DNA from 4 places in the Nonomuraea sp. NPDC003201 genome. Region 4 is predicted to be linked to each of the others. Evidence: riboswitches for the same ligand, from Rfam matches in the RefSeq annotation. Region 4 holds a riboswitch; each other region holds the start of a gene.
What was found. A riboswitch is a leader RNA that binds a small molecule or an ion and turns the genes downstream of it on or off. The one in region 4 is predicted to bind S-adenosylmethionine.
Positions count from the first base shown of each region.

Region 1 (8,613 bases), on a different contig from region 4:
TAGGAGCCGAGGAACATCAGGTGGTTGAGCACCCGGTTGAGCTCGGCCAGCAGCGTGCGCGCCCACACGGCCCGGACCGGGGGCTCCATGCCGAGCAGGCGTTCGGCGGCCAGCACCACGCCCAGCTCGTTCGCGAACCCCGACAGCCAGTCGTGCCTGTTGGCCAGCATGATGATCTGACGGTAGTCGCGGACCTCGAACAGCTTCTCCGCGCCCCGGTGCATGTAGCCGATGATCGGCTCGGCGGCGGTGATGCGTTCGCCGTCGAGCGTCAGCCTGAGCCGGAGCACCCCGTGGGTCGACGGGTGCTGCGGGCCGATGTTGAGGATCATGTCCTCGGTGGCCAGCTCTTTTGCACCCGCGCCGATCCCGACCACACGTTCCGTCATATGGCAATGCTGCCACCGCGCCGGTTGCTGGGCCAGGGCGGGGCCGGGTCAAGGAATGGTACGGAAACGCATCCCTAACTCGGACACGGGGAGGAATACAAGGAACCGGGGGGAGATAACACCATGAAGAGAGTTGTGTTTGATGTCGCGGCGTTGATCGCACGGGTGGTGACCGGCGTGATCTTCTTGGTCCACGGCGCGCAGAAGTGGGAGGGCGGCCTTGCGGCCACGGGGCAGGCGTTCAAGGGGATGGGGATCCCGATGCCGGAGCTCGCCGCCATGTTCGCGACCGTCGTCGAGATGGCGGGCGGCATTTTCCTGATCCTGGGCCTGCTGGTGCGCCTGGTGGGGCTGGTGTTGCTGATCAACATGCTGGGCGCCATCACGTACGTGCACGCGGGGCACGGGGTGCTGTCCAGCGCCGGCGGCTGGGAGCTGCCCGGCGCGCTCGGGTCACTGGCCCTGTTGTTCCTGGCGCTGGGGGGCGGCCGGATCGGGATCGACGGGATCTTCGCCGCGATGTTCCGCCGGCGCTCGGAACGCCGGGCCGCCGAGGAGGAAAGCGCCGCGCGGCCACAGCGTCCGGAGCCGTCGAACGTCACGACCAGGCCCGCCGGCCTCACGACGCCCGCCGAGGCGCCTCGGGTGCCCAGGCAGCCGACCGAGCACCGGGCCGGCGGGGTCAACGACGACGACATGAGGGACATCGACGCCCTGGTCTCCGACGAGCCGCCGCCGCACCGCAAGCCGCCGAACCGCTCCGACGCCGTCTAGCGGCCGACTCAGCGATTCACGAGGTCCCGCACGGCCTCGACCAACCGGTCCACGTGCTCCTGCGTGGAGCCGATGCCGATGGAGGCCCGCACCGCGGAGGCGGTGCCGTCCTCACATCCGCCGTCGGCCTCGCCAAGAAGGTGCCGGACGAACGGGTGCGCGCAGAACTTGCCGTCGCGCACCCCGATGCCGTACTCGCCGGACAGCGCCTCGGCCACCTCGCGGGCCGAGTAGCCGGCCACGGTGAACGACACGATGCCGACGCGCGGGTGGTCGTCCCCCCACAGCGACAGCTCCCGTACGCCCTCGATCGAGGCCAGCCCCGACCGCAGGCGCGCGATCAGCCGCTCCTCCTCCCGCACCAGCGCGGTCCAGCCGGTGGCCGTCAGCGCGTCGCAGGCGGCGGCCAGGGCGATGGCGCCCAGCACGTTCGGGGTGCCCGCCTCGTGCCGCGGCTCCGGGTCGTCGTGCCACTCGGTGTCGTCGCCCACGGAGCGCACCGCGCCGCCGCCCTTGAGGTACGGCTCGCCGTCCGCGAGCCAGTCCCGCCGCCCGACCAGCACCCCGGCGCCGAACGGCGCGTACAGCTTGTGCCCGGAGAAGGCCACGTAGTCCAGGTCGAGCGCGGTCAGGTTGAGCCGCCGGTGCGGTACGAGCTGGGCGGCGTCCACCAGGATGCGGGCGCCGTGCCGGTGCGCGACGTGGGCCAGGGCGGCGATGGGCCAGAGCTCGCCGGTGACGTTGGAGGCGGCGGTGACCACGAGCAGCTTGGGGCCGTCGATGCCGGCCAGGGCCGCGTCGGCGGCGCGGACGGCCTCGCCGGGGAAGGCGGGCGGCGCCAGCCGTACGGACTTCTCCCAGGGGAGGAGAGAGGCGTGGTGCTCGGTGTCGAAGACCACGGTGGTCGTGCCGGCGGGCAGGCAGCGGGCCAGGAGGTTCGTGGCGTCGGTGGTGTTGCGGGTGAAGATCACGGCGTCGTCCGGGCGGGCCCCGACGAACGCCCGCACCGTGTGGCGGGCCTGCTCGTAGCGGGCGGTGGTGAGCTGCGAGGCGTAGCCCGCGCCCCGGTGGACGCTGGAGTAGGCCGGGAGCGCGGCGGTGACGGCGGCGCTGACCGGCTCGAGACAGGGGGCGCTGGCGGCGTAGTCGAGGTTGGCGTAGCCGACGAGCCTGCCGCCCTTGACCGGCACCTCGAGATCGGCACCGAGCACGGCGGGGATCGGCCTGCTCGTGGCGACCGGAACGGCCTCGGCCTCGGCGGCGCGAGCGGGGACGGAGCTGAAGATCGTCAACGTGGACACGGCACATCTCCCTCAGGGTCATCGGACCCCTGGAAGCAGCCACGGAGCCCGCGCTTGCCCGCCACACTTCGTGACGGACCAGGTCTTCACCCGGGGCACCCCGCCGCGGACGCGAGGGTTGCCGGCCAGCTAGCCGGGGCTTGTCGCTGGCACTCATGACCTACGGCGGAGACTATAACCCAATCCCCTCCATCGATCGCAAGTCGGTGAACTTATCCGGCGGCTGACTCGTTGCTACCGGAAATCCCGCTCATGTGTCATGGAGGTGCGTAAATGTTGGACTGGGTAACCGACCCGCAGATCTGGATCGGTTTCTTCACCCTGGTCGCCCTGGAGATCGTGCTGGGGATCGACAACATCATCTTCATCTCCATCCTGGCCGGGAAACTACCTCCCGAACAACGGGACAGAGCCCGGGTGCTGGGTCTGGGGGCGGCCCTGATCACCCGGCTGCTCCTGCTGCTCGCCCTGTCGTGGGTGGTGCAGCTCACCGAGCCGCTGTTCGCCGTCTTCGGTCACGAAATATCGGGACGCGACCTGATCCTGCTGCTCGGCGGCCTGTTCCTGCTGGGCAAGAGCGTCACCGAGATCGGCCACAGCATGGACGGCCCCGTGGGCAAGGACGGCAAGAAGGCCGCGGCCGCCTCCTTCGCCTCGGTGATCATCCAGATCATGGTGCTGGACATCGTGTTCTCGCTCGACTCCGTCATCACCGCCGTCGGCATGGTCGACACGCTCGGCGTGATGATCGCGGCGGTCGTGGTGGCGGTGCTGGTGATGCTGTTCGCCTCGGGACCGATCAGCAGGTTCGTGGACCGGCACCCGAGCATCAAGATGCTGGCGCTGTCGTTCCTCGTGCTGATCGGCGTGGTGCTCATCGCCGAGGGCTTCGGCCAGCACATCCCCAAGGGCTACATCTACTTCGCGATGGCGTTCTCGCTGGTCGTCGAGCTGCTGAACATCCGGATGCGGAGCAAGCGGGCGGTGCCACAGGAGGATCCCACTCCATAAGATGAAATAGTGCGATTTGACCCTTGGGATCCGGATTTCGTGGCGCATCCGTACCGGGTGTACGACGAGCTGAGGCGCGAGGCGCCGGTCAGCTACTTCGAGCCGACGAACCAGTGGCTGATCTCACGTCATGCCGACGTGAACGCCCTGCTCAGGGACCGCCGCCTGGGGCGGTCCCACCTCCACGTGGCCACCAACGAGGAGTTCGGGAGGCCGGCGGAGCCGGAGTTCCAGGAGCCGTTCTGGCGGGTGATCAGGGCGGGCATGCTCGACGTGGAGCCGCCGGTGCACACCAGGCTGCGCCGGCTGGTCTCCAAGGCGTTCACGCCGCGGATGGTCGAGTCGCTGCGTCCCCGGGTACGCGCCATCGCCGCGGGCCTGGTGGACGCGTTCGTGGAGAAGGGCGGCGGCGACCTGCTCGCCGAGGTAGCCGAGCCGCTCCCGGTGACGGTGATCGCGGAGATGCTCGGCATCCCCCACGCCGACCGTCACCTGCTGCGCCCCTGGTCGGCGGAGATCTGCGGCATGTACGAGCTCAACCCGAGCCTTGAAGCCCAGCACACGGCGGTACGGGCGGCGTCGCAGTTCGCCGACTACCTCAAGACCCTGGCCGCGGAGCGCCGCCGGGCTCCCGGCGACGACCTGATCAGCGCGCTGGCGCAGATCGACGAGCTGACCGAGGACGAGCTGGTCGGCACGTGCGTGCTGCTGCTCAACGCCGGCCACGAGGCCACCGTGAACGTGACGGGCAACGGCTGGTGGTCCCTGTTCCGCAACCCCTCCGAACTGGCCCGGCTGCGCGAGGACCGCTCGCTGCTGCCCACGGCCGTCGAGGAGGTGATGCGCTGGGACACGCCGCTGCAGATGTTCGAACGCTGGGTGCTGGAGGACATCGAGGTGCACGGGGTGGAGATCCCGCGCGGGTCGGAGGTGGCGTTGCTGTTCGGCTCGGCCAACCGCGACCCGGCGGTCTTCGAGGACCCGGACCGGCTCGACGTGGGGCGGGCCGACAATCCGCACATCTCGTTCGGGGCCGGGATCCACTTCTGCCTGGGCGCGCCGCTGGCCCGCATCGAGCTCATCGAGTCGTACGGCGCGCTCCTGGACCGGGCGGCCAAGCTCGAGCTGCGGGAGGAGCCGAGCTGGAGGCCCGGCTACATCATCAGGGGGCTGCGGTCGCTGGAGGTCACCGCCGCTGGCTGAGCCAGCCGAACCCGCCGAGCCCCGCCGGGTCGATCAGCTCACCCTCCTCCGACGCCCTGGCCAGCGCCCGGATGTAAGTGCGCGGCTCGGTGCGGGCCAGGTCGATCGGGGGCCTGGTGCCGGTGATCCCCAAAGCCCTCAGCGCGTCGCGCTGTGTGGACAAGGCTGTGGATATCGCGCCGGCCTGGCGCCCGGCCTCGGCGCACGCGTCAAGCGCGACATGAGCCGTGATATCGCAGGTCCCATCGGGGATCGGGGCAACGACCGCGCCGTCGCGGTAACCGGTCAACGTGCCACAGAGCGGCCGGTTATCCACAGGGTGTGCATAATCCACGGCAATCGCTCGGCCCCTTGTGAGGCGTCCCAGGACGGAGGCCCACGCCTCGTCGCGGGGGCGGCCGATCTCCGCGCGCGAGCCCACCCGGGTCAGCGGCCACCACCGGTCGAGCCAGGCGCAGTCGTCAGGTCGCGGTGGCCCGCCGAGGCGCTCCTCGCCGGTGCGGACGTTCACCATGATGAGGCGTGGTCCGGCGGAGGTCTGCTCCACCACGTCGAGCGGCACGTTGTCGAGCCACTCGTTGGCGATGGCCAGGCCCGTGATGCCGGTGGGCACGCTCGGTCGCCAGGCGATCCGCTCGGGCAGGCCGTCCGGCCTGGGGGAGAGGTCGACGGCGGTGACGCGGAGCCGGTCGCGCAGCGCGGGCTCGGCGGCCTCCAGCACCTGGGCGAGCAGCGTGCCCTCGCCCGCGCCGATGTCGACCAGGTCGAGCACGTCAGGACCGCCGAGCTCGGCGTCCACCTCCGACAGCAACGCCAGCACCGCGTCGGCGAACGCCGGGGAGGCGCTGACCGAGGTCCGGAAGTGGCCTGAAGGGCGTTCGCGAAGGTAGAAGCCCTCCTCGCCATACAGCGCGCGCTCCATTGCGGCGCGCCAGGTGAGCCACATGTCTGGACTATCTCATGACTTTCGGGTGACACGCATCGTCATCATTTGGCTACTCATTGTCGCCGACTTGCGGTACGTTTACCTAATGTCATCGAGCGTTCGCTCTGCGTCACGCCCATTTGGCGCGACCGACCGCTCCCGAGCAAGCACCAGCGGCCCCAGGCCGCGAAACCGAGAGGAGCCCTCGTGCTGAAGAAGGTCATGGTCGTCACAGGAGCCGTCGCCATGCTGTCGCTCGCGGCCCCGGCGCACGCCGACACGACCAGCGGCAACGGCAGTGTGCTCGGCGGCAACCAGCTGCACCTTCCGATCGCGATCCCGATCAACATCTGTGGCAACGCCGTGGCCGTCATCGGCGCCGCGTTCGCCGGCTGCCAGGGCGGTGCCACCGCCTACGTGCCGAGCCACCACTGAAAGAAGAGAGAGCCCGGGCCGGCACTCGTCCGGCCCGGGCTCCGACTCCGGCTGGTCGGTCGGCGAGCGGCCGGCCGGTCGCACCTCCAAGAGGTCACATCCTGCGGGCGTCGGGTCCTGGATGAGGGGACTCGGCGCCCGCTGCCATGCGATGAAACCCCTCTCCTCATCTCTTCCGACAGGGGTGCACGTTTTGTATGCCCTTGTCGCTTTTGTCGTTAACTCAACGGGCGGCAAAACCGCGGTCACGTAGGAGCCCTCGGGCGAGTCGCGAGACGCGCCCGACAGTCCGCAGCCCTTGAGAGGCCGTTACGCTGGTCGGCAGTGCCACAACAGAAGCCTGCTCGTCGGACCGGAGTCCTGCTCGTCGTGCCTGGTTGAGGCCAGGGCGGCAGTCCGGCCGGCAGGCTTCTCATCAGCAGGTCGACAGGGGTGTGACGTCATGGACGCAGGGGATCGCCCGGCACGGCTGACTGTCGGCGTACTCGGGGCGGGCAAGGTCGGCTCGGCCCTCGGTGCCGCACTGGCTCAGGCGGGCCACCGGATCGCGGCCGCGAGCGGCGTTTCGGACAATTCACAGCGATGGGCGGCCGACCGGCTCGGCGTCAAGCCGTCCAGGCCCGACGAGGTGGTCGCGCAGGCCCAGCTCATCCTGCTCACCGTGCCCGACGACGCGCTGCCCGACCTCGTCAACGGGCTGGCCACGACGGGCGCCGACCTCCACGGCAAGCTGCTGGTCCACACCAGCGGGGCGTACGGTCTGTCCGTGCTGGAGCCGGCGGCCAAGGCCGGCGCGCTGCCGCTCGCGCTGCACCCGGTGATGACCTTCACGGGCAGGGACGACGACCTCAACAAGCTCACCGGCATCTCGTACGGCGTGACCGCCCCCGACGTGCTGCGGCCCATCGCCGAGGCCCTGGTGATCGAGATGGGCGGCGAGCCGGTCTGGATCGCCGACGCCGACCGCGCGCTCTACCACGCGGCGCTGGCCGGGGCCGCCAACCACATGGTCACCCTCATCGCCGAGTCGCAGGAGCTGCTGGGGCGCATCGGCGTCGAGCACCCGGGGCGGATGCTGGGCCCGCTGCTCGGGGCCGCGCTCGACAACGTGCTGCGGCTGGGCATCACGGGGCTGACCGGCCCGGTCGTCCGCGGCGACGCCGGCACCGTGCGCAGGCACGTGGACGCGCTGATCCTGGCGGCGCCCGAGGCGGCGGACGCCTACATCGCGCTGGCCCGCCTCACGGCCGACCGCGCGCTGGCCGCGGGGCTGCTCAAACCGGAGGAGGCGGAGCGGCTCCTCGACGCGCTGGGGGGCAACATATGGACCTGACGGTAAGGGGCATCTTATGGAGTTGATCGTCGCCAGGGGCCGGGAAGACCTGGTCAAGGCGCGTCGAGGTGGTGCGGTGGCTCTGGTGCCCACCATGGGTGCGCTGCACGAGGGGCACAGGTCGCTGATCAGGCAGGCCCGCGTCCGCGCCGATCAGGTCGTGGTCAGCATCTTCGTCAACCCCCTGCAATTCGGCCCAAGCGAGGATTTTTCACGCTATCCCCGTACATTCGACGCCGACCTGGACGTGTGCCGGGCCGAGGGCGTGGACGTCGTCTTCCATCCGGACGCCGCGGAGATGTACGCGTCCGACCGCCAGGTGAGCGTCTCCGCGGGCCACATGGGCTCGATCGTCGAGGGCGCCTTCCGGCCCGGCCACTTCGACGGCGTGCTGACGGTCGTGCTCAAGCTGTTCAACCTGGTCCAGCCCGACCTGGCGGTCTTCGGGCAGAAGGACGCCCAGCAGCTCGCCCTCATCCGCCGCATGGTCGCCGACCTCGACCTGCCCATCGAGATCCTGGGGGCGCCGACCGTACGCGAGCCCGACGGCCTGGCCCTGTCGAGCCGCAACCGCTACCTGTCCGACGACGACCGCCAGGTGGCGCTGGCGCTCTCCCGCGCGCTGCGGGCGGGCGCGGCCGAGCTCACCCCGGCCCGGGTCCGCACGGTGGCCCAGGAGGTGCTGGACGCGGCCGGGCCCCGGCTCACGACCGACTATCTGGCGCTGGTCGATCCGGCGACGTTCGTCGAGGTGGACGAGTCGTACGCAGGGATGGCCGTGCTCGCGGTCGCCGCCACGGTGGGCACCACCCGGCTGATCGACAACGTCACCCTCACCTTGAATCCCGCCTGAGGCGGATTACCGTCGGGTCATGACCGACGAGGAGCTGCGGGACGAGTTGCTCCGGCGCGCCGCTGGTCTCGCAGGTCGGGCACCGGGCCGCACGGGCGGCCTGGCTGCCGGCCCGGCACGCCACCTCCCGCCGGGCGCAGGGGGGTCTTCCACGAGGCGATGGCCGACGCGGTCGAGCGCGAGGAGGCCTCACCGCGCGACTTCGCGTACCTGGAGGACCGGGTACGCGTCCGCTCGGGCCGTAGCTCTACGGGACGCAGTTCCACGACGGCGCCGGCGGCCTGGAGCCCATGCCGATCGAGGACCCCGGCCTGCTCGACGAGCGCCGCGCGGCCGTGGGGCTGGAGCCGTTCGCCGAGTACGAGGCGTTCATCCGGAAAACAGAGGGC
Region 1 is NZ_JBSFTC010000001.1:194,868-203,480, reverse strand. Features, by position in the region: gene ACWDX9_RS00965 (NADH-quinone oxidoreductase subunit D) at 1-389, opposite strand, end outside; gene ACWDX9_RS00960 (DoxX family protein) at 513-1,163, shown strand; gene ACWDX9_RS00955 (aminotransferase class V-fold PLP-dependent enzyme) at 1,172-2,464, opposite strand; SAM riboswitch class IV at 2,510-2,625, opposite strand; gene ACWDX9_RS00950 (TerC family protein) at 2,738-3,475, shown strand; gene ACWDX9_RS00945 (cytochrome P450) at 3,485-4,678, shown strand; gene ACWDX9_RS00940 (SAM-dependent methyltransferase) at 4,662-5,624, opposite strand; gene ACWDX9_RS00935 (chaplin family protein) at 5,811-6,038, shown strand; gene ACWDX9_RS00930 (Rossmann-like and DUF2520 domain-containing protein) at 6,481-7,371, shown strand; gene panC (pantoate--beta-alanine ligase) at 7,388-8,224, shown strand.
Region 1: linked by a shared signal. The riboswitch ahead of ACWDX9_RS00955 (aminotransferase class V-fold PLP-dependent enzyme) and the one ahead of thrC (threonine synthase) in region 4 are both predicted to bind S-adenosylmethionine.

Region 2 (8,613 bases), on a different contig from region 4:
GATCCACTCCGCCCACTGCACGTCGGCGTCCGCATGACTGATGAAAAATTGTCTGGTGTATCCGGTATCAGACAAAGAATCTCCTGTGCTCCGCCGCCTGGCCTGCTTCTACGGGGGATCAACGGTTGGTAGTGCCTGGGAATCGGGGATCCCGCGGGGACCGGTTCGCTGAGTCGGCGACTCCGGTTAGCAGTCGATGGCGAGCCTCGTTCTCCTCTGCGCCTACCAGGTCGACGTAGACCAACGGACCGAGCAGCGGCGCCACGTCGCATTCGCCAACCCTGATCGGAATGAACCGGCGCGTTTCCCCGAGCAATGTCTGGCGATAGGCCGCTGTCCACTCCGCTCGGGTGAAGAGAGAGGTGAGATAGTGGGACGAGAGTACGCCAAGAGTGCGTCTGCAGGTTGCCAAGGCTTGATCCATCGCTGCCATAAAGTTGTCCCCGGGGCGGAAATCCCATACCTGAATAGTCGTTGTGTATCCGGCGGCCTCAAGCGTCGCGGCGATCCACGTCGCCCAGTCCTCATCCTTCCCGTTATATGTAATGAAGAAATCGTTCGACTGGCTCACAACTGAACCGTCCTTCGCGATGGTGCCTCCAGTGAGGCCGGTATGAACTGCTCAACTCTACGCCAGGCGAGCAGGCAGCACAGCGATGTAGTCAATTTCCGCAATACATGTCACTGAACATCCGAATTCCGGATTAAGTGACTGCCGAAAAGATCTGGCTCGCCGTGCTGCGTGTTGGTGGAGATCAGATGGAGGTGAGGGCAGGCGGGTGCTGTAATCGAGGCGGCGCCGACCGCATGTTGCCCGTTGACGGGCGCAGTTGACGTTGCTGATTGGCGCGTCCGGCGACAGCGCGGGTTCGATTCCCGACGACCGCTGCGCTCCACCAGGGATAGTGGCTGACGAGAGATCGGCGAGCAGGAGTCGGCGAAACACAGGTACTGAACGGCGACTGCCTGCTGCTCAGACAGGCTGGGGTTGCAGTTTGGGTTGCAGTTCACGGTGGTTTCAGCTCGTTCGGGGAAGACCGCGTGGTGGCATTGGTCCAGGGGGAACTGTCCTGAACGGCCACGCCCAGAGCTGCTAATGCGGTTTGGGTTTACCGCCCATCCGGGGTTCAAATCCCCGATCCTCCGCAGGTGAAAGGCCCTCTCCCGTAGTTGGGGAGAGGGCCTTTTTCGATCTTCTATGGGCAGCGGGTTGCAGACACTCGGCGAGATATGGCGCAGCTTCGTCTCGCTGCTCTCCGGCTCGGGCACGCCTCATAGGTCATCTCGGTCTGGTCGGCCCACAGCAACACCACCGTCACCGAGAGCTGCTCGCCCCGTGTTCCTGGAAGGGCGCATGCATTGGATCTTTCCTGAGCGAAGATGCATGGAACATCATCCGTAGCCTCACCCAACCGAAGGATGGTCGTTGAAGCGCAGCAGCGGAACTCGCCGTAGTGGTGCTCGTAGTCTCGTCCTTCTCGGCTGGTTGTTCCTCGTTGTGGCCGGCTGGGTCGTTCTCACCGGAACAGGGGGCGATGCGACCACAGCGGTGATCGCGCTGGTGGGCGTGGGGCTGGGGTTTCTCATCACAGCCGTCGTGCTGGCGATCGAGGACCTTGACCGCCACTGATCAGGGAGACCCCAGAGGGCGTCTTTCATCTGGAGGGTGTGGCGCGCCCGGTGGTGGTCACACGGATGTGGCCGAGGATTTCCTGAACGCCTTGCTCGATGAGGAGGGCAGTGTTGGCATGGGCGTCCCGTACGACGGCCTGCTTGAGGATGGACTTCCGCTGATTTCGGTCCTCCGTGCGCTCGATCGGGGCCGCCAAGCTTCGTGGTGAAGGCCAGATCATGATCGGTCCACCTGTTCCTAGCCTTGAGCCGTTCCGCGGTCTGGGCCTTCTTGCGCCCGTAGGAGCGCGGCAGGCAGTGTCCCGGGGGCGATCGGGTCGGATGCTGTGCCGGTGTCAGCCGCCGTGTCAGCACGCCAACCGCCCGGTATCAGAGCGGTCGGCGACAGTGAATGCACAGAGCGCGAACCGGGGCACGCCCAGCTCGCCCCCGCCTCTCGTGGAAGCCCATTTCATAACAGAGCCAAGGGAGTACGCCACCATGTCCATCACCCTTTCCGACCAGGACAAGCTCACCCTGCGGACCGCCGCGTGGGGTGCCGTCTCCCTGATGTCCGCCGCTGGTGCCGCCGGCTCGGCCCACAAGGTCGCCGCCGAAGGCTCCATCGCCCTGACCTCCGCGACCGGCCTGGTCGGGCACGTGCTCACCAAGGCGCCCAAGGGAGTGAAGTACGGCAAGTCCGTCGCCGACCTGGCCGACCTGGTGCTGCCGGCCCTGACCGCATCCATGAGCCTGCTCAAGCAGCAGGATCCGGCCGAGGCCGACAACTTCCGCAGCACCGTCAGCGTCGCCCTCGAAGCAGCCGCCCGTACCCACCAGGGCCGGCCCAGCCCCACCCTGGCCGAGATGACCCGCAAGATCACCGCAGCGCTCGACGCTGCTTGATGGGATGTCAACCTCGTGTCGCGGGGTCCACTCCGGACCCCGTGACAAGGCGGCGTGATGGGTCAGGCACGGGTCGAGCCCCGCCACCGGGTGGCCAGGCTGGTGGGGCCGAACTTACTGACAGGTCGTGTTCAGGTGCTCAGGGGCGCCTCACCGCACCCATCTCAGAGGGCCGGCGAACGGGAGCTCACGGCGGTGAGGCGGGCTTGCAGTACCTGTTTGACGGTAGGCCATTCGGTGGCGACCACTGCGAACATGGCCGAGTCGCGGACCTTGCCCTCCTCGCCGTGCGCCCATGACATGGACCAGGCGCGCAGCACGCCCTCGAAGGGGATGCCGAGTCGTTCCAAGGCCCGGCGGCAGCGATGGTTGCGGGCGTCGGTCTTCAGGTCGACGCGGGCGACGCCGAGCACGTCGAACGCGTAAGACAGCAGCAACAGCTTCGCCTCGGCATTGATCCCGGTGCCCTGTGCCGAGGCGGCCAGCCAGGTGAAGCCGATCTCGATCGCGCGCAGGTCCGGCCGGTCCGGCCACCTGCGAGGATCCCACAGGCCGGTGCATCCCACCGCCTTGCCGTCGGTGAGCCGAACCTGCGCGAATGGGGTCAGCCCGTCGCGGGCGAGCTGGGCCGCCAGGTAGTCCGGTATCTCGCGAGCGCGAGGCACCAGCGTGAAATCGTAGGACGACCGATCCTCCTCGGCCGCCTCCGCGAGATCCGCCGCGTGCCGCATCGCCAGCGGCTCCAACCGCACCAGATCGCCGGAAAGGACAGGAACATCAAGCCGCACGCTCATCAGCTCTCCCTCATCGTTCCTGGCATTGGCACCTTTCCCGCGGATTGCCCGCTGGGGAGGTTGCCGGACCGTCACAGGGCCAGGTCCCTCAGATCCTCTGGATGAACTACCGAGTCGAGATCCTGCCCGCACAGACGGACACCGTCAATTCGCCTTCCATAGACGGCGCTTGAACGGGGCAGATGAGCTCTCTGGAAGAGTCGCACCCAATGTGGGAAGTGTGAGAGGTGGACACACCTGGCACGGTCTGGCCTTAAGACTCATGGCGGCCAGGCGTCGGGAGTGCTCACCACCAGCGGCTAACTCTAGGCGTTGATCGACTTGCCGAGGGCGCTGTCCGCGAGCCAGTCATCCCATGACTTCGCCCACGGCGTCGGCCCGTTGCCGAACTCGAGCTTCCGCGACGTCCCCGTGACCTCGATGATGTCTCCCCGCTGCGTGAAGTTGTAGAACCAGCGGGCGTTGGCCATGCTGGCGTTCACGCAGCCGTGGCTGACGTTGCTGTTGCCCTGCGCGCCGGTCGACCAGGGGGCGGCATGGAAGAACATGCCGCTGTAGGTCATCCGGACATTCCACTTGGTATGGGCGTAGTACTCGCCGGGCCTGCCGATGGTGGCCGAGTCCATGAGGGTCGACGCGGCCTTCTCCTGGGCGATCATGACGCCGGACCAGCTCTCGTCGCCCTTCTTGCCCAGGCTGACCGGGATGGCCTTGACGACCTTGCCGTTCTCCCGCACGACCGCCCGGTGGGTGGCATTGCGGATCTTGGTGATGTGCTCGTCGCCGACGGTGAACGTCAGGCTGCGGTCCCTGGTGCCCCACAGGTCCCGGCCCGCCCGCAGTCCGGCCAGGTGCGCGACCACCGTGACCTTCTCGCCGACCGGCCAGTACTCGCGCGGCCTGAACTGGACCTCGCGGTCGCTCACCCAGCTCCACGCGCCCTCGACCGGCTTCGACATCCGTACCTCGAGCGACTTCTCGACCGCGGCCCGGTCGCTCCTGGCGGTCACGGGGCGCGACAGAAGGAGCTGGACGGGCATGCCGACGCCGACCTTCTCGCCGTCCAGCGGGGACATGCCGCTCTCCAGCACTCGCTTCGGCTTGAGCGTGGTGAACGTGGCCCGCGCGGTGACGGGCTTGCCGTCCGTGCCGGTCGCCTGCGCGCTCACCGTGTACGCGGTCGAGGGCTGCAGCGGCCACGTGGGGTGCCACGTCCCGTTCGCACCAAGAGTTCCGCGTACCTCATGCCCCTTGGCGTCGGCGACGGTCAGCTTGGTGACCTTGCCGTTGGTGGCCTTGACGCTGACCCCGGCGTCCGGGGGCACCTTCTTCGTGCCGTTCGCCGGGGTGATCGACAGCTTGGCTGCGAGGGCCCGCTCCTGCGGGCCGGCGGGCGGTGGTGGGTTCGAGCCACCCGAGGTGCAGCCTGCGGTCAGCAGCAGTGTAGCCGTGAACGTACTGACGAGTATGGTTCGGCCGTTCCGCATCGTCGATGCCTCCACTCCCCGACAAAATAGGCATCTTTCGGACAAGACGGCCTATTAGCGATACGGAGAGCTATATGCCCATAACTGTTGGTAACAATGCAAAAGTGCCTTGATCGATGCGGCAGGTTGCGAGGCAGGCGTATCCAGAGGGTGTCTGCGAGATCGAGGAGTGGGACTTCGGGACGTGGCACCCGCCCACCATGAGGTGAGGCTGTTCTTGCTTCTCGGCTGTGTGGGCGGTCCTGCCTCTGGGAGACTGGGTGCCTGTGACGCGCTCTGACCTGGCTCGCAGGATTCATGCCGCCGCCCACCTCACCGGCCACTTCGTGCTGCGCTCAGGACGTACCGCCACCGAGTACTTCGACAAGTACAAGTTCGAGGGTGACCCCGTTCTGCTGGATGACATCGCTCGGGCGATGGCGCCCCTGGTCCCGGGGGACGTCGAGGTGTTGGCCGGGCTTGAGATGGGCGGGATTCCGGTGGTCACCGCGCTTGGCCGGCACACCGGTCTGCCGTGCGCGTTCGTCCGTAAGCAGGCCAAGACGTACGGGACCTGCCGACTGGCCGAGGGCGCGGATGTGGTGGGGCGGCGGGTTCTGGTGGTTGAGGACGTTGTCACCAGCGGTGGCCAGATCGTCCTGTCCACTGCTGAGCTGCGGAGCCTCGGGGCCCAGGTCAGTGAGGCATTGTGCGTCATTGATCGCGAACAGGCGGGTGCGGCGGCGCTGGCCGCGGAAGGCATCAGGCTTTCGTCGTTGTTGACCGCGATCGACCTGCGCATGACGGACTGATCCGCCGGGCCCATCGACAAGGGCCTCTCTTTACGATCGTCGCCCGTCCGGGCAGGTAGAACAAGACTGTTTCTTTGGTCGGTGCCGTCGCCATGCTGTAACCGTGAACGCCACAAACAGCGAGGTCTGGGATCCGTTCGGCACCTTGCACAACGCCCTGTGGATCGGAGGGGGACAATGGGCCGGCAAATCCACCGTCGCCAGGCTGCTCGCCACCCGGTACGGGCTGACCGCCTATCACTACGACTATCACGACGCACGTGCGCACAATGACCGTCGGATCGCCCGTCGCGTGCGGCTTGGCGAGCCGATCGCGGACCCTGAGCCGGACGCCGTCTGGGTGAACAGCAGCCCTCAGAAAATGGCCGACGAGATCCTGGCCGGGTTTCCCGTGCGGTTCGAATGGGCTCTGGATGACCTGCGTGGCCTGGTTTCGGGGCGGCCGGTCGTCGCCGAAGGCTGGGGGCTGCGTCCCGAACTGGTCGCTCCCATCATCGACTCAACCTGGCGGATGATCGTCATGGTGCCGAGCGAAGAGTTCCGCCGGCGCCAGGTTCGCGAGCTGCCCCGGGCCGCCGCAGTCGATCACCAAGTCAGCGATCCTGATCGAGCACAGCGCAATCGACTCGCCCGAGACCGACTCGTCGCCGATGAGGCCGTTCGTTCCGCTCGTCGTTTGGGCATCCGGGTTCTGGAGGTGGATGGGGCCGCTGATGCGGAGGCTGTGGCGGATATCGTGGCCGACCACTTCAGTTCCTATCTGCCGCTTGCGAACGTCTACGGGTCTTGATGACGCCGCTGGGTTGCACGCGTTCCTGGAAGCAATGGCGTGACCGTGCCCGTGGTGGTCTCGGTGATGCCGATCCCGGAGATCGTGGCGGCCGTCGGCTCGTAGCCGTGTTGACGTTCATCGCTGCCGGCTCTGGGGCCGCCGCTGGCCGAACTGGCCCGTGCCGTCCGCCCCGGTGGGCATGTGGTGCTGTCGGACATCCATCCGCTGTCGCTGTATCTGGGAGGCGTGCCGAGGGTGGCGGGACAGGACGGGAGCGTACGAGCCATGCCGGCCAGCCGGTTCCTGGCCAGTGACTACATCAACGCCATCCACGAGGCAGGGCTGCAGATTGTGGCCTGTCACGAACCTCGGTGGGGCGAGTCGCCCGGCGGGCACGGTGGTCCTCTCGCCCAGCGGTGGTGTTCGGAAGCGGCGGCGGTGGCCTATCAGGACACTCCCGCCTTGATCGTCTGGCATCTCCGCAGGCCCTGACCCGCTCACCAACTCAGTGCCTTCGGCCGGCTGGTCGTGGTGGGCAGCCGGTCACGGAGCATCCGGGCGCCGAGCGGGACCAGGGCCACGCAGAGCAGGCCGGTGACCAGCACGTCGGGGATGGAGGAGCCCTTCAGCACGCCCATCCACGTACCTCCTGCCAGCAGCAACATCACGGCGCGGGCGGTGCCGAAGAGGCCCGAGCGCCAGGCGGCGATGGCCAGCAGCAGCGAGCCCGCGTACTGGCCGACCGAGGCCCAGACCGGTACCCGCCACGGTCCGTAGGAGATGTCCACATACTCCTTCATGGTCGCGCTCGTCGCCTGGTCCAGGCCGATGGCCTCGGTGAGCTGGAAGGCGGTCTGGTCGGCGCCGGCGAAGTACAGGCGGGCGAACAGGCCGATGACCAGCAGCGTGGCGCCCCACTGGGCGAGGTGGCCGCCCACCTGCTGGGCCAGGGCGACGAAGGCGGGGAAGAGCAGCAGCGCCCCCAGCGCGAACACCGCGTAGGAGAGGGTGAGCAGGGCGGGTGCCGACGTGTGGGCGAGGAGCTGGCCGAAGGCGGCGAAGGGCTGTGCCTCGGCCCAGGCCTGCTGCTGAGGGGTGAGGGCGGTGGCCGTGCTCAGGTAACGCAGCAGGTATCCGGCGCACATGATCATCGGCCCCACGATGAGCGTCACGCCGCCGATCCATCGTCCGGGGAAGGGAGTGGCCATCGGGGCGCCGGTGAGAGAGGAGGGGGTGTTCATGGGAGCGAGCCTGGCGCCGCCGAGGTGGGCCCGTCATCGGCCGATGGTCAACCGGCGCCCCTGTCGAAAGTCAGGGGCGCCGGGCAGGCGACCGGCAACAAGCCGGACAGGCGTCCGGAAACGAAGGAGTCAGTCGAGGATGTGGGTGGTGGCGCGGGTGTAGCGGTCGCGGATCGAGGGGACGGCGTCCCCTTCGTACGTCTCCGTCTCCTCCGACCGCCAGTCCGGCGTGGTGACCAGCGTGGCGGCCTGGTACGCGGCGCCGTTGGCGACGTACTCGGCCGGCGGCGGCACCGTGATCGGGACGCCGAAGATCGTCGGGGCGATGCGGCGGACCGCCTCGGAACGGGCCGCGCCGCCGATCAGCAGCACCCGCTCCGGCTTGGTGCCCAGCGCGTCGAGGGCGTCGGCGAGGCCGCACAGCATGCCTTCGATGGCCGCCCGCGCCAGGTGGGCGGGGGTTGAGGTGGCCAGGGTCAGCCCGTGGACGGAGCCCGTCGCGGTCGGGCGGTTGGGGGTGCGCTCGCCCTCCAGGTACGGCACCAGCGTCAGCCCGTCCGCCCCCGGCGGGGCCTGGAGAGCCAGATCGCTCAGCGCGTCCAGGCTCACCCCGGCGATGCGGGCGGCGGCGTCCATGACGCGGGCGGCGTTGAGCGTGCACACCAGCGGCAGGAACCGACCCGTCGCGTCGGCGAAGCCGGCCACCGCGCCCGTCGGGTCGGCGCTGGGCGACTCCGCGACCGCGAACACGGTGCCGGAGGTGCCCAGCGACACCACGACGTCGCCGGAACGGGCGCCCACGCCGAGCGCCGCCGCCATGTTGTCGCCCGTGCCGGGGGCGATCAGCGCCGCGCCCCCTTCGTACGCCGCCTCGTCCGGCCCCAGCACGTGGGGCAGCAGGGGGATCGAGCCGAACGCCAGCTTCAGCAGATCTGTCCGGTACGTGCCCGTCGACGGCGACCAGTAGCCCGTGCCCGAGGCGTCCCCCCGGTCCGTGGCGAGCCGGTCGAG
Region 2 is NZ_JBSFTC010000003.1:83,611-92,223, forward strand. Features, by position in the region: gene fxsT (FxSxx-COOH system tetratricopeptide repeat protein) at 1-75, opposite strand, end outside; gene ACWDX9_RS02905 (toll/interleukin-1 receptor domain-containing protein) at 119-571, opposite strand; gene ACWDX9_RS02910 (hypothetical protein) at 1,427-1,630, shown strand; gene ACWDX9_RS02915 (hypothetical protein) at 2,113-2,517, shown strand; gene ACWDX9_RS02920 (GNAT family N-acetyltransferase) at 2,682-3,311, opposite strand; SAM riboswitch class I at 3,319-3,419, opposite strand; gene ACWDX9_RS02925 (L,D-transpeptidase) at 3,617-4,798, opposite strand; gene pyrE (orotate phosphoribosyltransferase) at 5,065-5,589, shown strand; gene ACWDX9_RS02935 (hypothetical protein) at 5,693-6,379, shown strand; gene ACWDX9_RS02940 (hypothetical protein) at 6,647-6,853, shown strand; gene ACWDX9_RS02945 (hypothetical protein) at 6,859-7,602, opposite strand; gene xylB (xylulokinase) at 7,732-8,613, opposite strand, start outside.
Region 2: linked by a shared signal. The riboswitch ahead of ACWDX9_RS02920 (GNAT family N-acetyltransferase) and the one ahead of thrC (threonine synthase) in region 4 are both predicted to bind S-adenosylmethionine.

Region 3 (5,457 bases), on a different contig from region 4:
CCACGATGGTGCGGACCGGACCGGCGAACTGGCGACTCTTTCGGATATAACCGAAAGGTGCCCGTAAGAATCGAGGTCACCCCGCAGGACCTGGTGGCCACCAGGTTCGCGATCTCACCGCTGATCGAGACCATGCACGCGCAGTGGGTGCTGGCGGGCCGGCTGGAGGCGGGCGTCCACGGCCGGTGGGCCGCTCGGTGGCGGGGCACGTACCGGGAGCTCGAACGCGTCCACCCCGTGCTGCGGGCCGCGGACGCGATCAGCGGCAACCGGCGCGGCACGAACGTCGCCTTCATCGCCCCGCCGCCGACGGCGGTGGACGTGCCGTTCGAGGCGGAGCTGGCCGCCATGCGCAGGACGCCGCTGGAGCAGGCGCACGCGGAGATCGCCCGGGCGCTCGCCGGGCGGCCGGCGGCGGGCGGGGTCAGGGAGCTGCTGGCGGGACCGCGGGTGGTGGAGCGGTTCGCCGACGCGTACGGGGCGCTCTGGACGGAGGTCGTCTCCCACGAGTGGCCGCGCTTCCGCGCGATCCTGCAGCGCGACGTCGCCCATCGGGCGGGACGGCTGGCCGCCTACGGCTGGGCGGCGGCGCTGGAGGACCTCAGCCCGCAGGTCCACTGGCGGCCCCGGGGGCAGATCGAGGTCGAGCTGACCAGCCTCCACGGGCTGCGTCGGCTCGGCGGCAAGGGGCTGCTCTTCCTGCCGTCGGCGTTCACGACCGCCGTCGGCGCCTACCTGGAGGACGCCTGGCCGTACGCGATGATCTACCCCGCGAGGGGCGCCGCGGCCCCGCCCGCCGCGGCCGACGCCGACCTGTCGGCCCTGATCGGCCGCAGCCGCGCCCGCATCCTCGCCGAGCTGGCCGCGCCCGCCACCACCACCCAGCTCGCGGCCCTGCTCGGGCAGAGCCTGGGCACCACGGGCGGCCATCTGGCGGCGCTGCGCAGGACGGGCCTGATCGCGGGCACCCGCGTCGGCCGCGGCGTCCTGTACGCGCGCACGCCCCTCGGCGACGCCCTGATCAACGGCTGATCCATCCCCCTGTGTCCTATTCATGCAAATCCTACTGATATAGTCGCTTATGTCACGAGTCCAGTGCGAAGCCCCGGCTTGCTGGACGGCAACCCTCCCACCGCGGCGGGGTGCCCCGGGTGATGACACGGTCGTCGAGCCGAACGGTGCTGCTCGCGGCAAGCGCGGATGTCGAGTCGTGCTGCCCTGCGCCCTTGGCCGGCCGCTCGAAGAGGAACTCGAAAAGGAATGGGAAAGATGAAGGGCGGATTCACTCGCCTCGCGGGACTGGGCATGGTGGTCGCGCTGGCGGTCACGGCCTGCGGCGGCGTCGACACTGGCGGCTCCACTGGCGGTTCTACCGGCGGCTCCACTGGCGGCGCGGCGAAGCAGGAGCTCACGGTGACCGCGTTCGCGGGCGCGTGGGGAGAGCTGTTCAAGAAGTCGTTCGTGGAGCCGTTCGAACGCGACACCGGCGCCAAGGTGAACCTCGTCTACGGCGCGAACGCCGAATGGCTCACCAAGCTGCGCGCGGCCGGCGGCAAGAACCCGCCGTTCGACGTCATCGCGTTCACCCCGGACGCGTCGCTGCCCGCGGCCTCCGCCGGGCTGCTCCAGCCGCTGGCCACCGACAAACTGGCGCACTTCAAGGAGCTGGACCCGGTGCTCGCCGGCAAGTCCGCGTACGACGGCAAGCAGTACGGCGTGCCGCTGACCACCGGCTCCACCGGCCTCCTCTACCGCACCGACAAGATCAAGACGCCGCCCGCGGACTGGGCGGACATCTTCGACAAGCAGTACTGCGGCCACGTCGCCCTCCCGCCGCTCACCTACAACCCCGGCCTGGAGTTCTTCTCCGCCCTGGTCACCTCCCAGGGCGGCACGCTGTCCGACCCGGCCGCCGTGGACAAGGCGTTCGACAGGCTCGCGACGCTGAAAGGCTGCGTGTCCTCCTTCCCCGCCAACGCGGGCAACGCCGCCACCGTCATCGAGAACGGCGACGCCTGGATCATGCCCTTCTGGGACGGCCGCGCCTTCGCCATGGCCCAGGCCGGCTCCCCGATCGGCTTCACCTACCCCAAGTCCGGCCCCGTCGGCGCGCTGACCTCGTACTTCATCGCCGCGGGGACGCAGAAGGGCGGCCTGGCGATCAAGTTCCTGGACCACCTGACGGCCGCGCAGAACCAGAAGCCGTTCGCCGAGGGCACCTGGTACGCCGCCGGCAACGACTCGATCTCCTACAGCGAGCCGTTCGAGCAGAAGGTGAAGCACGGTCCCGACGTCTTCAAGAAGTTCATCTGGGTGGACTACGCGGTCGCCACCCCGAAGCTGAACGAATGGCAGCAGCGGTGGAACCAGATCTTCGGCTGACCCCGGAAGAAGGCGGCGGGCACGTCGAGATCGAGGGGCTCGCCGCCGGGTACGACGGCGCGCGCGTGCTCGACCTGGACCGGCTGTCGATCCGCAAGGGCGAGTTCCTGTCGATCCTCGGGCCCAGCGGCTGCGGCAAGACGACGCTGCTCAACTGCGTCGCCGGGTTCGTCCAGCCCACGGCCGGGCGGATCGTGATCGACGGCTCCGACGTGACCCGGCGGCCCCCGTACCGGCGGGGTCTGGGCATGGTGTTCCAGAACTACGCGCTCTTCCCGCACATGACCGTGGCCGCCAACGTGGCGTACGGGCTGCGCGTGCGCCGGCTCGGCCGGCGGGAGCGGGACGAGCGGGTGCGGGAGGCGCTGAGCCTGGTCGGCCTGGAGGGGTACGCCGGTCGGCGGCCCCGCCAGTTGTCCGGCGGGCAGCAGCAGCGGGTCGCCCTCGCCCGCGCCCTGGCCATCCGGCCCGCCGTGCTGCTGCTGGACGAGCCGCTGTCCAACCTGGACGCCAAGCTGCGCAGGGAGATGCGGGTGGAGCTGCGCGCCATCCAGCGGCGCATCGGCACCACCATGGTCTTCGTCACGCACGACCAGGAGGAGGCGCTCGCGCTGTCGGACCGGGTGGCCGTCATGAACGGCGGCCGGGTCGAGCAGCTCGGCAGCCCCGACGAGGTCTACCGGCGGCCGGCGACCCGGTTCGTGGCGCAGTTCATCGGCGCGGCCAACGTCCTGGAGGGCACGGTGACCGGCTCGGGCGCGCTGGACTCCGGCGGGATCGTCGTCGAGTGCGGCCCGCTGTCGCTGCGGCCGGGCGGGCGCGCCGTCGTCGCCGTCCGCCCCGAACGCATCCGCCTGGCCACACCGGGCCCAGAGGCCGGCCCAGCTACGGGCGGCGTGGCCGGGACGGTGGGGTATCGGGCCTTCGCCGGGGACGCCTGGCACGTGGAGGTGCGGCTGGCCGACGGGCGAACCCTGAGCGTGCGGGTCGCCGACACCGGCGCCGGAGATCCGCCCAGCGCGGGCACGTCCGTGCTCGCGCGCTGGGATCCGGCCGACGTCATCCTCCTGGAAACGGAGTCGCCGTGACACGCCGCTGGGCGGGCCTGCCGTACATCCTGCCGCTCGTCGCCTTCCTGGCCGCCCTGTTCCTGGTCCCCCTCGTAGGGCTGCTGCGGCTCAGCTTCAGCCCTGTCGACGCCTTCAACGCGGCGCTGCCAGGATTCACCTTCGGGCAGTACGCCCGGGTGTTGACCGAGCCGTACTTCTACAGTTCCCTGCTGCGGACCCTGGCCACCGCGCTCCTGGTGGCGGTGCTGTGCGTGGCGCTGGCGTACCCGGCCGCGTATTTCCTGGCCCGCCGGCGGCCCGGCGTCGTGCGGACCCTGCTGTTCGTCATCGTGATCTCGCCCCTGCTGACCAGCGTGGTCGTACGCACCTACGGATGGGTCGTGCTGCTGTCCGGCAACGGGCTCGTCAACCGGGCGCTCGTCGCCTCCGGGCTGCGTGAGCAGCCCGCCCAGCTGCTCACCAGCTACCCGGCCGTCGTGGTCGCGGTGACGCACGTGCTGCTGCCGTTCGCGATCATCCCGCTCACGACGGCGCTCGGCGGGCTGGACCGCAACCTGCACCGGGCCTCGCAGACGCTCGGAGCCGGGCCGGTCAGGACGTTCCTGCGGGTCACGGTCCCGCTCAGCCTGCCCGGCGCGGTCACCGGCGCCCTCATCGTCTTCGCGCTGGCCATGGGCATCTACATCACGCCGCTGCTGGTCGGCGGGGTGACCCAGCCGCTGACCGGCATCCGGGTCTACGACCAGGTGACGACGGTGTTCGACTACCCGGTGGCGGCGGCGCTGAGCTTCGCGCTGCTGGCGCTGACCGTCGTGTCCACGGGGCTGCTGGCGGGCGTGTTCCGGATCTGGGAGAGGCGCCTTCATGGGTGAGCGGGGCTACGACAGGATCGTGCGGCTGGTGGCCGCGGCCCTGGCGGCGCTGGTGTTGCTGTTCCTGATCGCGCCGCTGGTCGTGCTGGTGACGAGCTCGTTCAACCGGGCGGGCTCGATGGCGTTCCCGCCGTCGGGGCTGTCGCTGCGCTGGTACGCCGAGGTGCTCGGCTCGCCCGACTGGCAGGTCTCGTTCCGGCTGAGCGGCCTGCTGGTGCTCCTGGTGGTGCCGACGACGGTGGTCATCGGGACGCCGGCGGCGTATGGGCTGTCGCGGGGGTCGTTCCCCGGCCGGCGGCTGCTGCAGGGGTTCGCGCTGTCGCCGCTGATGGTCCCGGAGATCATCGTCGCGCTCGGCCTGCTCTACTACTTCCACGGCGTCGGCCTCGTCAACTCGGTGACCGGGCTGTGGCTGGCGCACTCGCTGGTGGCGCTGCCGTTCGTGGTGCGGGCGGTCATGGTGAGCGCCGCGCAGCTCGACCCGGCGCTGGAGCGGGCCGCCCTGAGCCTGGGCGCCGGGCGGGTCCGGGTGTTCCTCACGGTGACGCTGCCGCTGCTGCGGCCCGGCATCCTCGCGGGCGCGGTCCTCGCCGCCGTCACCTCGCTCGGCGAGGTCGCCGTCACGGCCCTGGTGGCGGGCGCGAACACCACGACGGTGCCGCTGCGCATCTTCTCGGCCGTGCAGTACCAGCTCGACCCGTCGATGGCCGCGGTGTCCACGCTGCTCATGGCGGCGAGCGTGGTGGTGATGGTGGTCGCGGACCGATTCGCTCGCATTTCGGAGGCCCTATGACAAGCACGGGTACGGCGACCGCGACCGGCGCGCGGATCGGCATCGACGTCGGGGGGACGTTCACCGACCTCGTGGCCTCCGTACCGGACCGCGGCCTCGTGGTGCACCACAAGGAGCCGAGCACGCCCGCCGACCCGTCCCTGGCGGTCGCGGACGGGCTGGCGGCCCTCCTCGCCCGCGCGGACCTGCGGCCGGACGAGGTCTCGGGCCTCGTCCACGGCACCACGATCGGCCTGAACGCCGTCATCCAGCGGCGCGGCGCGCGCATCGCCCTGGTCGTGACCGAGGGCTACCGCGACATCCTGGAGATCGGCCGCAGCCGCATGCCGTCCTCCTTCGA
Region 3 is NZ_JBSFTC010000473.1:161-5,617, reverse strand. Features, by position in the region: gene ACWDX9_RS58230 (helix-turn-helix domain-containing protein) at 58-1,032, shown strand; SAM riboswitch class IV at 1,083-1,203, shown strand; gene ACWDX9_RS58225 (ABC transporter substrate-binding protein) at 1,270-2,382, shown strand; gene ACWDX9_RS58220 (ABC transporter ATP-binding protein) at 2,361-3,470, shown strand; gene ACWDX9_RS58215 (ABC transporter permease) at 3,467-4,324, shown strand; gene ACWDX9_RS58210 (ABC transporter permease) at 4,317-5,117, shown strand; partial or broken gene ACWDX9_RS58205 (hydantoinase/oxoprolinase N-terminal domain-containing protein) at 5,114-5,457, shown strand, end outside.
Region 3: linked by a shared signal. The riboswitch ahead of ACWDX9_RS58225 (ABC transporter substrate-binding protein) and the one ahead of thrC (threonine synthase) in region 4 are both predicted to bind S-adenosylmethionine.

Region 4 (8,613 bases):
CGTCGCCATTAGACTGGCCGATTCGCTGCCTTACCACCTTCGTTTCCGACCCAGGGAGGCGCTTTCGCATGCCCGGACACCAATTGGCCCCCGACATACCCTCCGACGTACTGGCCTCCGAGCAGGCTCACCTGGCCGAGTCCAGGGCCGCGCTCAAGGCGATGCGCGCCCACGCCCAGTCGCTGTCCTCGGACGCGGCGGGTGACTGGGTGTCGCAGCAGATCCTCCAGTCCCTCCTCGACCAGCGCGTCGCCGCGCTGGCCGACCACCCCGACACCCCGCTGTTCTTCGGCCGCCTCGACCGGCAGGCGGGTGACGACCTCCCCGGCACGATCTACGTGGGCCGCCGCCACGTGCACGACGGCGGTAGCAAGCCCCTGGTCATCGACTGGCGCGCGCCGGTGTCCCAGGCGTTCTACCAGGCCAGCCCCGCCGACCCCATGGGAGTCGTACGGAGGCGCCGCTTCGGATATCACGGCGGCGCGCTGACCGCGTTCGAGGACGAACCGCTGGGCGAGGGCGGCGAGATCGGCCCGTCACAGATCCTCACCAACGAGATCGAGCGCCCGCGCACCGGCCCGATGCGTGACATCGTCGCCACCATCCAGCCGGACCAGGACGAGATCGTCCGATCCACCCTGGCCCAGACGGTGTGCGTTCAGGGCGCCCCCGGCACCGGGAAGACCGCCGTGGGCCTGCACCGGGCCGCGTATCTCCTGTACACGCACCGCGAGCGGCTCGCCAGGGCGGGCGTGATGATCGTCGGCCCGAACCGCGCCTTCCTGTCGTACATCTCCTCGGTGCTCCCCGCGCTCGGCGAGGTCAAGGTCGACCAGACCACGGTGGGCGGGCTGCTCGGCGAGTACGCCGCCGAAGAGGACCCGATGGTGGCGGCGGTGAAGGGCGACGCCAGGATGGCGGCGGTGCTCGAACGCGCGCTCTGGCTGCACATCGTCAAGCCCGAGGACGGCGTGGTCTTCTCCAAGGGCGCCTACCGCTACCGGGTGGCTGACTACGAGGTACGCGAGATCGTGGCCTCCTTGCGCGGCACCACGCGATACAACCCCGGCCGGGCGGCACTCGCGCAGCGGCTGGCCCACATGGTGCTCGTACGAATGGAGCAGCGCGGCGAATCGCCCGACGACCGGGTGCAGGACGCCGTGGCCAGGTCGAAACCGGTGAAACAGCTCGTCGATACGGTCTGGCCCAAACTAACGCCGGAGCAAGTCCTTTATCGCCTCCTCTCCGACCCAGAATTCCTGACAAAGGCCGCTAAATCCGATTTGTCGCCGGATGAGCAGGAAATGCTTATATGGCGGAAGCCGTACCGGAGCTGGAAGTCCGCGAAATGGTCCGCCGCGGACGCCGCGCTCCTGGACGAGCTGCGCGACTTCATGGAGCGCACCCCGTCCCTGGGCCACCTCGTGGTGGACGAGGCCCAGGACCTCTCCGAGATGCAGCTGCGAGCGCTCGGCCGCCGCTGCCGCAACGGCTCGGCCACCGTCCTCGGCGACCTGGCCCAGGGCACGACCCCGTGGTCCACCAGCTCGTGGGAGTCGGTGCTCCAGCACCTGGGCCAGCGCGAAGGCGAGGTGACGGAGCTGACGCTCGGCTTCCGCGTGCCGCGGGAGGTCCTCGACTACGCCGCCCGGCTGCTCCCCTCCATCGCCCCCGACCTGGCCGCGCCGCGGTCGCTGCGCCCCGGCCTCGGCTCGCTCGCGGTACGCCCCGGTGGCTCGATCGCGGAGGCCGCCGCGGAGGTCCTCACCAGGGAGGGCTCCATCGGTGTCATCGTCCCTGACGCCCTGGTCGCCGACGTCTCCCGCGCGCTGGCCGACCTCTCCCACGCCGTGCTCGGCCCCGACTCGGACGAGGAGCACCGCCTCCTGATCGTGCCCGCGACCCTGGCCAAGGGTCTGGAGTACGACCACGTCATCGTCGTGGAGCCCGCGGACATCGTCGCGGCCGAACCCAGGGGCCTGGCCAGGCTGTACGTGGTGCTGACCCGTGCGGTGACGTCCCTGACGGTCCTGCACGACAAGCCGCTGCCGGCCGAGCTGACGGGCTGATCGTCGGCGGGCACGGCCGCTTCTAGGATGGCTGAGCAAGGAGCTCTCAACCTAGGAGGATGCCGTGCCAGCACCGCTTCCACATGAACACCTGCCGTCGGTTCCCGCGCTCGTGGTCGAGAGCGACGACATCCAGGACGGCGAGCGGCTGAACGACCTCCACGTCTTCAACGACTGGGGCATGAAGGGCGGCAACCAGTCGCCGCACCTCCGCTGGTCCGGCGCACCCGCCGAGACCCGCAGCTACGCCGTCACCTGCTATGACCCCGACGCCCCCACGGGCAGCGGCTTCTGGCACTGGGTGCTGTTCGACCTCCCGGCCTCGATGACGGAGCTGCCGGCGGGCGCGGGCACCGGCCCGGAGTTCAAGGGCCTGCCCGCGGAGGCGGTCCACGCCCGCAACGACTACGGCACCAAGGAGTACGGCGGCGCGGCCCCGCCCCCCGGCGCCCCGCACCGCTACGTCTTCACGGTGCACGCCCTCGGCGTCGACAAGCTGGGCGTGGACGGCGACGCCAGCCCGGCGGTGGTGGGCTTCAACATCACCGCCAACACCCTGGCTCGCGGCCACGTCGTCGCGACCTACAGCACCTGACCGCGCCCACGGCCGCACCGCCCTCCGGAGGGCGGTGCGGCAGGCGCGAAAAGGGAAGCCGCCCCCGTAACGGGCGGGCCGGAAAAAGGGAGACGCCCCACCGCGAAGGGCAGGGCGTCCGAGAGACCGAGAGCGCGGCAGGCGTCAGCCGAACACTGCGCAAGAGGCCCCGAGCTGCGGCAGCAGCTCCTCGACGAGCGGGACTCCCAGCTTGGACTCGCCGGCCAGCGTCCCCGTGGTCAGGCAGAGCGGCGCCTGCACCACCTTCATGAGCTGACCGGTGAGGACCGGGGTGCCGGACGCATGGGCAGGGACGGCGAAGGCGGCCGCGGCGGCCGCGCTCAGAATGGCGATGCCGAAAATACGCTTGCTGCGGGAAAGCATCCTCTACTCCTTCGTTGAGGTGTGTGATCACCACCTTTCCTCACTCGGAGTAGCGGATCAATTATGAAACGTAATGGCTGATAAACGAAAACAAGAGCGACCCGGAAAACCGGGCCGCTCTTGTTATGAACAGCGAAGAAAAGACCTAGAAGTCCATGTCGCCGCCGCCCGGCATGGCCGGAGCAGCAGCGTTCTTCTCGGGCTTCTCGGCGATGACGGCCTCGGTGGTGAGGAAGAGCGCCGCGATGGAAGCGGCGTTCTGCAGCGCCGAGCGCGTCACCTTGGCCGGGTCGAGGATGCCCGCCTCGAACATGTTGACGTACTCGCCGGAAGCGGCGTTCAGGCCCTCACCCGGGGTGAGGTTGCGAACGCGCTCCACCACGACGCCGCCCTCGAGGCCGGCGTTGACCGCGATCTGCTTCAGCGGCTCCTCCAGAGCCTTGCGCACGATCGCCGCACCCGTGGCCTCGTCGCCCGACAGCTCCAGCTTGTCGAACGCCTTGGCGCCGGCCTGCAGCAGCGCCACGCCACCGCCGGGCACGATGCCCTCCTCGACGGCCGCCTTGGCGTTGCGCACGGCGTCCTCGATGCGGTGCTTGCGCTCCTTCAGCTCGACCTCGGTCGCCGCGCCGGCCTTGATGACCGCCACGCCACCGGCCAGCTTGGCCAGCCGCTCCTGGAGCTTCTCACGGTCGTAGTCGGAGTCGGTGCGCTCGATCTCGGCGCGGATCTCGTTGACCCGGCCGGCGATCTGCTCGGGGTCACCGGCGCCGTCGACGATCGTCGTCTCGTCCTTGGTCACCACGACCTTGCGGGCGCGGCCGAGCAGGTCGAGGGTGGCGTTCTCGAGCTTGAGACCGACCTCCTCGGCGATGACCTGGCCACCGGTCAGGATGGCGATGTCGTTGAGCATGGCCTTGCGGCGGTCGCCGAAGCCCGGGGCCTTGACGGCCACGGAGCGGAACAGGCCGCGGATCTTGTTGACGACCAGGGTCGCCAGGGCCTCGCCCTCGATGTCCTCGGCGATGATCAGCAGCGGCTTGCCCGACTGGACGACCTTGTCGAGCAGCGGCAGCAGATCCTTGTTGGCGGAGATCTTGCTGTTGACGATCAGGATGTACGGGTCCTCGAGCACGGCCTCCATGCGGTCCGAGTCGGTGACGAAGTACATCGACGTCATGCCCTTGTCGAAGCGCATGCCCTCGGTGAGCTCGAGCTCGAGGCCGAAGGTGTTGCTCTCCTCGACGGTGATGACGCCTTCCTTGCCGACCTTGTCCATCGCCTCGGCGATGAGCGAGCCGATCTCGGGGTCGGCGGCGGAGATGGAGGCCGTGGAAGCGATCTGCTCCTTGGTCTCCACGTCCTTGGCCAGCTTGGAGAGCTCCTCGCTGACGCGCTCGACGGCGGCCTCGATGCCCTTCTTCAGGCCCATCGGGTTGGCGCCGGCGGCCACGTTGCGCAGACCCTCGCGCACCAGCGCCTGGGCGAGCACGGTGGCGGTGGTGGTGCCGTCACCCGCGACGTCGTCGGTCTTCTTGGCGACTTCCTTGACCAGCTCGGCGCCGATCTTCTCCCACGGGTCCTCGAGCTCGATCTCCTTGGCGATGGAGACACCGTCGTTGGTGATCGTGGGGGCGCCCCACTTCTTCTCCAGCACGACGTTGCGGCCCTTGGGGCCCAAGGTCACCTTGACGGCGTCGGCGAGCTGGTTCATACCACGCTCGAGACCGCGCCGGGCGTCCTCGTCAAACGCGATCATCTTGGCTGCCATAAGGCTAGACCTCCCAGATGCAGGGTGGCTTGTCGTGGACCGAGCCGACGCCCGCGACGGCATGGGTCAGCATCTCCTTCGGCAGACCCCATCGTCCCGATCCGAGTGTTGGCACTCTGCTGCACAGAGTGCCAACGAACTGTTTAGCACTCTACCCTGTCGAGTGCAAGCGAGAAGCCTCCTACCGGGCCTTTTCTCCCCATATCAGCCTGTACGGCGGAGCCGTCCATCGCCGGCCGCAGGACCCCGCACCTGCGACGAGCCGCGTCCAGGCCACCGCAGGTGGCGGGATCCATACGCACGGCGAGCCGCCTCGCGCGGCTCGCCGTGACCGAGTCGACGAAAGAAAGGTGGCGGGCTCGCACGGACTGCGCTGCCGGGCGATCCCCGCCGGTGCATACCAGGGGGGTGTATCAGACCGCGCGGACGGACTCCGCTTGAGGTCCCTTCTGGCCCTGCGTGATCTCGAACTCGACCCGCTGGCCCTGTTCGAGAGATCGGTACCCGTCCATCATGATCGCTGAGTAATGGACGAATACATCCTTACCACCGTCTACCGCGATGAAGCCGTAGCCCTTGTCCGCGTTGAACCACTTGACGGTGCCCTGCGCCACTTCCGACTCCTCTTACTGGGCTTTCAGATCTCGCCCATTCCTCCGCGAGACCCGTAATCGCCGGACTTAAGGGAAAATCAGCCAGACGATCGCCCTCGACCATACCTGTGGCACGGGGTTTGGCAACAGAGTCAATCTGCAAACGACGCATTTCTTCGCAACGAAGGCGCTTCAACGTTTCATTTGCCCTGGAAATGGAGAAGGCGCCCACTAGGGGCGCCTTCCACACGTGTGATCTATAGCACTCAGCCGCCGGCAACCGCCGGGATGATTGAGATCTGAGTGCCCTCAGGTGCCGGAGTGTCGAGCCCGTCGGCGAAACGGACGTCCTCTTCCCCAACGTAAACGTTGACAAAACGACGAATCTTGCCCGATTCATCCAGAATTCTCGCGCCGATCCCCGGGTAGTCCGAGTCGAGCTTGGCAAGCACGTCACGAAGAGTCGCGCCCTCACCACTGACTTCGGCGTTGCCCCCGGTGTAGGTGCGCAGAATGGTGGGAATCCGCACCGAAACGCTCATGGTTAAACTCGCCTTTCCTGGTTGTCAGACAGTCGCGCGGAACGCGTCGAGGGAGGGCCGGATCACGGCCGTGGGCTGGGCGTCGTCGCTGATCGCGTCGAGTGTCTTGAGCCCGTCGCCGGTGTTGAGGACCACGGTCTCGGCCTCGGGGTCGAGCCGCCCGCTCTCGGCGAGCTTCTTCAGCACGCCCACGGTCACCCCTCCCGCGGTCTCGGCGAAGACGCCCTCCGTCGAGGCCAGGAGCTTGATCGCGGCCACGATCTCGGCGTCCGTGACGTCCTCGACGGCCCCGCCGGTGCGCCGGGCGATGTCGAGCACGTACGGTCCGTCGGCCGGGTTGCCGATGGCCAGCGACTTGGCGATGGTGTCGGGCTTGACCGGCTGGACGACGTCGTGCCCCGCCTTGTACGCGGTGGAGACCGGCGAGCACCCGGCCGCCTGCGCTCCGAAGATCTTGTACGGCGTGTCCTCGACCAGCCCCAGCTGGACCAGCTCGCGGAAGCCCTTGTCGATCTTGGTGAGCTGCGAGCCGGAGGCGATGGGGATGACGATCTGCTCGGGCAACCGCCACCCGAGCTGCTCGGCGATCTCGTACGCGAGCGTCTTGGAGCCCTCGGCGTAGTAGGGCCGCAGGTTGACGTTGACGAACCCCCACTTGTCACCCAGCGGGTCGCCGATCAGCTCGGAGCAGAACCGGTTGACCTCGTCATACGTGCCTTCGATCCCGATCAGCTTGCCGCCGAACACGCGAGCCATGGCGATCTTGGCCGCTTCGAGGTTGGCCGGGATGAACACGCACGCCTCGAGCCCGGCGCGCGCCGCCGCCGCGGTGACCGCGCCCGCGAGGTTGCCCGTGGAGGAGCAGGAAAGGGTGTGGAAGCCGAAGTTACGCGCCGCCTCGACGGCGATGGCGACGACCCGGTCCTTGAAGGAATGGGTGGGGTTGCCCGAGTCGTCCTTCACGTACAGGTTCTTGAGACCGAGTGCGCGTCCGAGGTTTCCGGCCTTGACCAGTTTGGTCCAACCCGGGTTCATATTGGGCTTACTCGCGACGTCAACCGGCACCGGGAGCAGCGACCGGTAACGCCAGATGTTGGCGGGACCCGACTCGATGTCGGAGCGGGTCACCGTACCGAAGGAATAGGCCGCTTCGAGCGGCCCGAAACACTCCAGACACGCGAAGCTCGGACCGAGCGGGTAACGCGTGCCGCACTCGCGGCAGGACAGACCGACAGCAGGACCAAAGTCGAGCGACATGAAGCGAGGCCTTCCCTCATCTTCGCCTGCGGCCACCTTGACCGCAGACCGGAATTGGCACCTTGTCCCGGTCGGCCTCGCCAGGTCGCGAGTCTCAAACCGGGAGGGTTGCCGGGGCTTCGCAGGGCCGGTCCCTCCACCCCTCTGGATGAGCAATATTCAGTTGTTGAAAAGGACTCTACCCGTCCGTGGGGCCCAAATGGCCACCCGTCTCAAGATGCGAGACGTGGCGTCTCAGCGATAATCATCACCCAGCACTCCCTGCACGTATTTGCGGGCCTGGTGAATGCGCGACTTGGCGGTGCCCAGGGGAATGCCGAGCTGCTCGGCCACCTCGTTGTAGTCGAGCTGGACGATGTCGCGCAGCACCAGCGCCTGCGCCAGGTCGGGCTTGTCGGCCTCCAGCGCCTCCATGGCGTCGAGCAGGTCGAGCCGGGAGCCCGCGATCACGCTCACCCGCGCCACGTCGGGCTTCTGCGTGGGCAGCTCGTCCGAGGTCTGCTCGGCCGCGCGCCGTTTGAGCGACCTGTACGTGGTGCGCGCGCAGTTGGCCGTCACGATGTGCAACCAGGTGCTGAACCGCGCCCGGCCCTCGAACCGGCCGATGTTGCGCGCCACGGCCAGCAACGTGTCCTGCGAGGCTTCCTCGGCATCCTGGTGATAGGGGAGGATCCGGGCGCAGTGCCGCATCACATCCGGCTCGATCCGCGCCAGGAGCTCGCCAAGTGCGCGATGATCTCCTCCTGCGGCCGAGCGGGCGAGTTCCTCGGTTAGCTCATCAAGCGCCATAGCTGGGATCCTATGGGCGAAGGGAGCGTAGATGAACAGCGTCCTGGTGGCCTCCAACAGAGGGCCCGTTTCCTTTACCGTCTCGGACGACGGCGAGCTGACCATGAAACGCGGTGGCGGCGGCCTGGTTTCGGCACTGTCCGAGGTGGCCAGGAAGGACGGCATGCTGTGGGTGTGCGCGGCGCTGTCCGACGGCGACCGCAGCGCCGTGCGCCTGGTGCCGGGCGGCCGCATCGACCACGCCGGCTACGACACGGGCCCGCTGCGCATGCTCGACATCCCGCCCGCCACCTTCCACCGCGCCTACAACGCCGTGGCCAACTCCACCCTGTGGTTCGTCAACCACCTGCTCTACGACATCCCGAACTCGCCCAACTTCGGCACGAGGTTCGAGCGCGAGTGGGAGTCCTACCGCGACTACAACGGCGCGTTCGCGCTGGCGCTGGCCGACGAGGCCGGCCACGGCGCCCGCGTCATGGTGCAGGACTACCACCTGACGCTGACCCCGGCGATGCTCCGCGCCGAGCGGCCGGACCTGCGCATCGCCCACTTCAGCCACACCCCGTGGGCGCCCCCCGAATACTTCTCGCTGCTGCCCGACGAGGTGGTCGGA
Region 4 is NZ_JBSFTC010000123.1:6,472-15,084, forward strand. Features, by position in the region: gene ACWDX9_RS33545 (HelD family protein) at 69-2,069, shown strand; gene ACWDX9_RS33550 (YbhB/YbcL family Raf kinase inhibitor-like protein) at 2,134-2,664, shown strand; gene ACWDX9_RS33555 (hypothetical protein) at 2,809-3,048, opposite strand; gene groL (chaperonin GroEL) at 3,194-4,819, opposite strand; gene ACWDX9_RS33565 (cold-shock protein) at 5,233-5,433, opposite strand; gene ACWDX9_RS33570 (MoaD/ThiS family protein) at 5,679-5,954, opposite strand; gene thrC (threonine synthase) at 5,979-7,211, opposite strand; SAM riboswitch class I at 7,225-7,366, opposite strand; gene ACWDX9_RS33580 (RNA polymerase sigma factor) at 7,446-8,000, opposite strand; gene ACWDX9_RS33585 (alpha,alpha-trehalose-phosphate synthase (UDP-forming)) at 8,032-8,613, shown strand, end outside.